One region of the Acidovorax sp. ST3 genome, then DNA from elsewhere that is predicted to be linked to it. Evidence: riboswitches for the same ligand, from Rfam matches in the RefSeq annotation. Region 1 holds a riboswitch; the other holds the start of a gene.

Evidence for each region. Region 1 has a riboswitch for glycine ahead of gcvT (glycine cleavage system aminomethyltransferase GcvT). Riboswitches for the same ligand answer to the same signal wherever they lie in the genome.
Region 2: linked by a shared signal. The riboswitch ahead of DNK89_RS21850 (D-amino acid dehydrogenase) and the one ahead of gcvT (glycine cleavage system aminomethyltransferase GcvT) in region 1 are both predicted to bind glycine.

What each region holds. Positions count from the first base shown of each region.
Region 1 covers NZ_QKVP01000001.1:720,531-723,856, forward strand. The annotation lists gene DNK89_RS03200 (TRAP transporter small permease) at 1-222, shown strand, start outside; gene DNK89_RS03205 (TRAP transporter large permease) at 308-1,585, shown strand; glycine riboswitch at 1,591-1,696, shown strand; glycine riboswitch at 1,710-1,841, shown strand; gene gcvT (glycine cleavage system aminomethyltransferase GcvT) at 1,890-3,032, shown strand; gene gcvH (glycine cleavage system protein GcvH) at 3,113-3,326, shown strand, end outside.
Region 2 covers NZ_QKVP01000007.1:132,969-136,294, forward strand. The annotation lists gene DNK89_RS21845 (cytochrome c) at 1-44, shown strand, start outside; gene DNK89_RS21850 (D-amino acid dehydrogenase) at 108-1,424, opposite strand; glycine riboswitch at 1,520-1,631, opposite strand; gene DNK89_RS21855 (2-keto-4-pentenoate hydratase) at 1,862-2,644, shown strand; gene DNK89_RS21860 (YXWGXW repeat-containing protein) at 2,687-3,145, opposite strand; gene DNK89_RS21865 (YXWGXW repeat-containing protein) at 3,302-3,326, opposite strand, start outside.

The DNA.
Region 1 (3,326 bases):
GACTGGGTGGTCGCACTGGCGGCCCTGGCCCTCATCGGCATCATCATCTGGTACGGCTGGGACTACGCGCAACGTGGGGGGGTGCAGAGCATGGCCGGGCTGGAGTCCATCTCCATGTTCTGGGCCTACCTCGCCATGCCGGTGGGGGGGCTTTTTTGCATCGTCGGCATCATTGGCAACCTCATTGATCCCCTGCGCATGGAACTGGAGACTGCTCAATGAACGCCGCGCCGAGCCGCCTCAAGCCAGTGAACGGCCCCCTTGGGGGGCAGCGAGGACATGCAATGCCGAGCGTGGGGGTCCAACTATGAGTTTGGTCATGATTTCAACGATGGTGCTGTGCTTTGCACTCACCGTCTCGGTGGCCGTGTCCATCGGTTTGGCGTCCATCTTGGGCATCCAGGCCTCCAACGCGAACATGCTCATCTCCGTCAAGGAGATGTTCGGGGCCATCAACAAGTTTCCCCTCGCAGCCATCCCCTTCTTCATCCTCGCGGGCAACCTGATGGAGACCGGAGGCATCTCGCGCCGTCTGGTGGAGTTTGCCAAGAGCATCGTCGGCGGCGTGCAGGGTGGCCTGCCCATGACCTGTGTGCTGACCTGCATGATCTTTGCGGCCGTGTCGGGCTCGTCGGTCGCCACCACGTTTGCAATTGGCGCCATCCTGATTCCTGCGCTGATCAAGCATGGCTACCCCACCAGCTACGCCGCCGCGCTGCAGGCCACCAGTGCCGAGCTGGGCGTGATCATCCCTCCCTCCATCCCGATGATCCTTTACGGCGTGAGCGCCGAGGTGTCGATTGGTGAGCTGTTCATCGCTGGCTTTGGCCCGGGCCTGCTGATCAGCGGTGCACTGATGCTCTTCGTATGGGCGTACTGCAAGTACAAGGGCTGGGGCAAAAACGATGGCGATGGCCGCATGCCCTTTGGCAAGGCCACGCTGCAGGCGGGCTGGGCGCTGCTGATGCCCGTCATCATCCTGGGCGGCATCTATGGCGGTGTGTTCACCCCCACCGAGGCATCGGCCGTGGCCGTGTTCTACGCGTTGGTGGTGGGCATCGTCATCTACCGCGAGATCAAGCTCAAGGACCTGTTCGCCATCCTGCGCAAGTCGGCCATCTCGTCGGCGGTGATCATGTTCATCATTGCCAACGCCGGCTTGTTTGCATTCCTCATTACACGCGCGGGCGTGCCCGATGCCATCGGCCGATGGCTGGAGGCGGTGCTGCAGTCCCCAGCCCTCTTCCTGCTGGGCGTGAACGCGGCACTGTTCGTGATCGGCATGTTCATCGAGACCAGCGCGGCGATCATCGTGCTGGCCCCCATCCTCGCGCCTGTGGCCATGCACTTCGGTATCGACCCTGTGCACTTCGGCCTCATCATGGTGGTGAACCTGGCCCTGGGCATGATCACGCCCCCGTTCGGAGTGAACCTGTTCGCAGCCTGCACGGTGGCCAGAATCTCGCTGGACCGGATTATCAAGCACCTGCTGCCGTTCGTCGGCGTGATTCTGGTGTGCCTGATGATCATCACCTACGTGCCATCGATCTCGTTGGCACTTCGGGATCTGGTCTACGCAAAGTAGTTAGAATTGCTCGGTCAGGAGAGAGTGCTCCGTCTTGTCCATAAGACGCGCAGCACCGCCGAAGGCGCAGGCAGCAGCCGAACGCTCAGGCAAAAGGACTGGCAACCGCCCGCAGCGATGCGGGCGTTCCCTTGCTGGAGAGAGGTGGCCCCACAGAAAAGAAACTGTGTGCAGGCCATCCACCGAAGGAGCAAACCGCACGGCCAGCCAAGGCGCTGCGGTGAATCTCTCAGGTAAAGCGGACAGCAGGGCAAATCCCGTGACCACGCCGTGGTCGCGGCCCCCATTTGCCCCGGAGTCCGCCATGTCAGCCACCGCCCCCCTGCTCACCACGCCCCTGAACGCCCTGCACATCGAGTTGGGCGCTCGCATGGTGCCTTTTGCAGGCTATTCCATGCCCGTGCAATACCCCGCTGGCCTGATGGCCGAGCATGTGCACACCCGCACCGCCGCCGGCCTGTTCGACGTGTCACACATGGGCCAGCTCAAGCTCATCGGCGCCGATGCTGCCGCAGCGTTTGAAACCCTGATGCCCGTGGATGTGATCGACCTGCCCATGGGCAAGCAGCGCTACGGTCTGCTGCTGACCGACGAAGGCACGATCATGGACGACCTGATGTTCTTCAACCAGGGCGTGGTGGATGGTGAACCCACCCTGTTTGTCATCGTCAACGGGGCCTGCAAGGTGGGCGACATTGCCCATATCCAGGCCCGCATCGGCCAGCGCTGTAAGGTGGTGCCCATGCCCGACCACGCCCTGCTCGCTCTGCAGGGCCCACAGGCCGTCACCGCCCTCGCCCGCCTGGCGCCCGGTGTCGAAAAGCTGGTGTTCATGACCGGTGGCGCGTTCAGCATCGCGGGCTGCGACTGCTTTGTGACCCGCAGCGGCTACACCGGCGAAGACGGCTTTGAAATCTCCGTACCCGCCGCGCAGGCCGACACCCTGGCCCGCGCCCTGCTGGCCCAGCCTGAAGTCAAGCCCATCGGCCTGGGTGCCCGCAACTCGCTGCGCCTCGAAGCGGGCCTGTGCCTTTACGGCAACGACATCGACACCACCACCACGCCCCCCGAAGCCGCGCTGAACTGGGCCATCCAGAAGGTGCGCCGCACCGGTGGCGCGCGTGCAGGCGGCTTCCGCGGTGCCGACAAGGTGCTCGCACAGATCGACAACCCTGCCAGCCTGCCCCGCAAGCGTGTGGGCCTGGTCGCGCTGGAACGTGTGCCGGTGCGCGAGCACACCGAACTGCAGAGCACGGACGGCCAAAAGATCGGCGAAGTTACCAGTGGCCTGCTGGGCCCCACGGTGAATGAACCCGTGGCCATGGGCTACGTCACGCCAGCTTTTGCCGCCATCGGCACCCGTGTCAACGCCATCGTGCGCGGCAAGGCGGTGCCCATGGAAGTGCGCGCCATGCCGTTTGTGCCGGCCAATTACTACCGCGGCTGATTTCATCAGCGAAGCGCACAAGCTGCGCCCGCTTACATTGCAGATTCCTTTACTTTTTTCCTTTGCTTGAGGAGCTTCCCATGACGATCAAATTCTCCAAAGACCACGAGTGGATCAATGCCGCTGACGCTAACGCTTCGGTGGTGGGCATCACCGTCCACGCGCAGGACGCTCTGGGCGACGTGGTGTTTGTAGACCTGCCCGAAGTGGGCAAGAGCTTTGCCCAGGGCGAAGTGGCAGGTGTGGTCGAGTCCGTGAAGGCCGCCGCCGATGTGTACATGCCCGTCTCTGGCG
Region 2 (3,326 bases), on a different contig from region 1:
CCGTGGCGCAGTTTGTGGCGCACGCCACGGGCGCGGCCAAGTAGGCGCAGCCTTTCGCACCGGTTGCAGCGTGGCCTCGCTGCAACCGCCTGCAACCGCGCGCTGCCTCAGGCCGCCGTGCGCGACGGCACCAGCGCCGCCCCGGCTGCGCGCCCTTGCAGCCCCTGGAACGCAAAGTCCACCTCGGGCACGCGGCCACTCACGATGTCGGCCAGCGCCTTGCCCGAGCCGCAGGCGTGCGTCCAGCCCAGCGTGCCGTGGCCGGTGTTGAGGAACAAATTGCCCACTTTGGTCTTGCCGATCAGCGGCACGTTGCTGGGCGTGGCGGGGCGCAGGCCGCTCCAGAACTGCGCCTGGGTGGTGTCGCCGGCGCCGGGGAAGAGCTGCTCCACCCGCCGCACGATGGCCTCGCAGCGCACCTCGTTCAGGTGGCGGTCATAGCCATTCAATTCCGCCGTGCCCGCAATGCGCAGGCGGTCGCCCCGCTCGCTGGTGTAGCGCGAGAACACGAGCTTGAACTCGTCGTCCGTCAGGCTCACCTGGTGCGCCTTGGCCGCGTCCTTGACCGGCATGGTCACCGAGTAGCCTTTGGCCGGGTAGATGGGCAGCTGGATGCCCAGCGGCTGCGCCAGCAGCGGGCTGAACGAGCCCATGGCCAGTACAAACGCATCGCCGCGCACACGCTCGAAGCGGCCTTCGGCATTGGTCACTTCCACGTGGTCGATGCGGCCACCCACCTCGCGCAAGGCGGTGATGTGGTGGCCCATGCGGAACTGCACGCCCGCCGCCCCGCACAGCTTGGCCAGCTCGCGCGTGAACTGGTTGGCGTCGCCGGATTCATCTTCGGCCGTGTAGGTGGCGCCCGCGAGTTGTGGGCGGATGTGGGCCAGGGCAGGCTCGATGCGCACGGCCTCGTCGGCGCTGATGACCTGGCGCTCGCAGCCCAGCGCGCGCATCTGCTCGGCCGGGGCCAGCGCGCCGTCGAATTCTTTTGGGTTGGTATAGAAGTGCAGGATGCCTTGTGTGCGCTGGTCGTACTGGATGCCAGTGGCCGCGCGCAGCTGCTGCAGCGTGTCGCGGCTGTAGGTGCCCAGGCGCACGATCTGTTCGATGTTGTGGCGCGTGCGTGCGGGCGTGCAGTTGCGCAGGAAGGACAGGCCCCACAGCCATTGCCGCATGTCGGCGCGCAGGCGGAACAGCAGGGGTGCATCCTCTTTGCCCAGCCACTGCAGCACCTTGAGCGGCGCGCTGGGGTTGGCCCAGGGTTCGGCGTGGCTCACCGAGATCTGACCGCCGTTGGCAAAGCTGGTCTCTGCACCGGGCGCAACCTGGCGGTCGATGACGGTCACCTCGTGGCCGAGTTGCGAAAGGAAATAAGCCGAAGTCACGCCGAGCAAGCCGGCGCCCAAAACGATCACGCGCATGATTTTCAAAGCCTTTCTGGGCTCTGGCGCTAGAACAACATGCGCTGGCAGCTATGAATTCAATAGCGTGCAGCTGGCGCATGAATGCCCTGGCTGCCGCTCCCCCTGTCCTTGGTACCTGAGAGATTCACCGCCACCCACCCGGGCTGCGGCTTGCTCCTTCGGTGCGCTTCGCGTTGCGCGAGGCGGCTCTCCAGACGGCTTTGATGAATGGTGCAGTACGGGACCTGAGCGTGTATGGGAGTTTGCGCCTTCGGTGCAGCGGTGGCCTGTGCCTGCCGTGCTCTCCTGCGAGGCCGATTCTAGGGGGCAAGCCTGTGCGCCGGATCAACTCCGGCGGCTAATGGGGCGCAATCGTTGCTGATGCAGCGGGGCGGGGCCGATGGGGGAAGGTGCCGATAATCCCGCCGACCCCTTGCACCACGGAGAGTTTTGTCATGTCCCCCACCGCTTTGGACCCTGCCGCCAGCGCCGCCGTCATCACCCAGGCCCGGGAAGTGCGCACGCCCCGCCCGTTGGACTTTCCCGCAGGGCTGCGCCCGCGGGATGCCTCCGAGGCCTATGCCGTGCAAGACGCGGTGGTGCGTGCACGCGGGCACATCGCTGGCTGGAAGGTCGGGGCTGCGTCGCCCCAGGCGCAACCGGCACGCGCTGCACTCACCCGCGATTCGGTGTGGGTGGCTGCAGCGGGCGAGCCCGTGTTGCTGGCTGCATCTGGTTTTGCCGTGATGGGGGTGGAGGCGGAATGGGTCTACGAACTGGGGGCCGACCTGCCCGCCCGCGCCACCCCCTACAGCGCCGCCGAAGTGCTGGCGGCCGTGGCGTCGGTGCGGGCCGCCATCGAGGTGTGCGACACGCGCTTTGCTGCCTGGGCGCAGCAGGGCGAGTGGAGCCGCCTGGCCGACCAGGCATGCCACGGAGCGCTGATTGTGGGGACTGGCACCGACGAAGTGGCCACCGCACAGCCCCTGGCGCAAGCGGTGACTTTGTCGGTGAACGGGGCCGTGGCCGTGCAACATGCCACCTGGGGCAACCCGGCGGGCGACCCGCTGCGCCTGCTGGTGTGGCTGGCCAACGAAGGCGCGCGCAGCCTGGGTGGACTGCGCGCGGGGCACTGGGTCACCACCGGGTCATGCACCGGCACCGTGCTGGTGGCGCCGGGGGCTGAGGTGGTGGCCGACTTTCCCGGGCTGGGGCAGGCGGTGTTGCACCTGCCATAAAGGCACAGGGCCTGGCGCCCTGGCTAGCCAGCGGAGCGTCGATCAGTTGCGGCGTGGGTTGTCCGGCTGGTGGTCGCGGCGGTTGGGCACGCCGTCGCCGTCACGGTCGCGGTCATTGCGGTTGGCAATGCCGTCGCCATCGCGGTCCCAACCGCCCCGGTGCAGCTCCCAGCGCCCGTCGCGCTGCTCCCACTGGGGGGGGCGATAGCGGTAGCCTGGCCGCACCTTTTCAAAGTGGCCTGCCACCCATACATGGCGGTGGCCCCGCCAGTCCCAGTAGCCAGGCACCCACACCTGTCCCTTGCGGGCGTGTGGAACGGCTTCGCGGCGGGGTGGCGGGGGTGCCGGAATGACGATGCCCTGCTGCGGGCCCGACTGCACGATGACAGTGGCTTGCGTGGCGGCCTGTGCCGGTGTGATGGCCCCTGTCAGCGCCGTCAGCGTTGTCACGGACAGGGCCGCTGCGGTGAAGGTGTTGCGCAAGAAAGTGGCGTGGGTCATGGTGAACTCCTTGTCGTGTCTGGCCGACCGCAGGCACTGCCTGCGTCGGGCCGGGTGTTGCGTCTGTGGCCTCATCGTGGCCAGTGGGTGGTGGCGCGTCTGTCAGCCGGGCTGCCCATTGCCTGTCGGCCCGCGCAGCGGTCCCGCCAAGGGGGATCAGCGGCGGTAGGGGTTGTCCGGG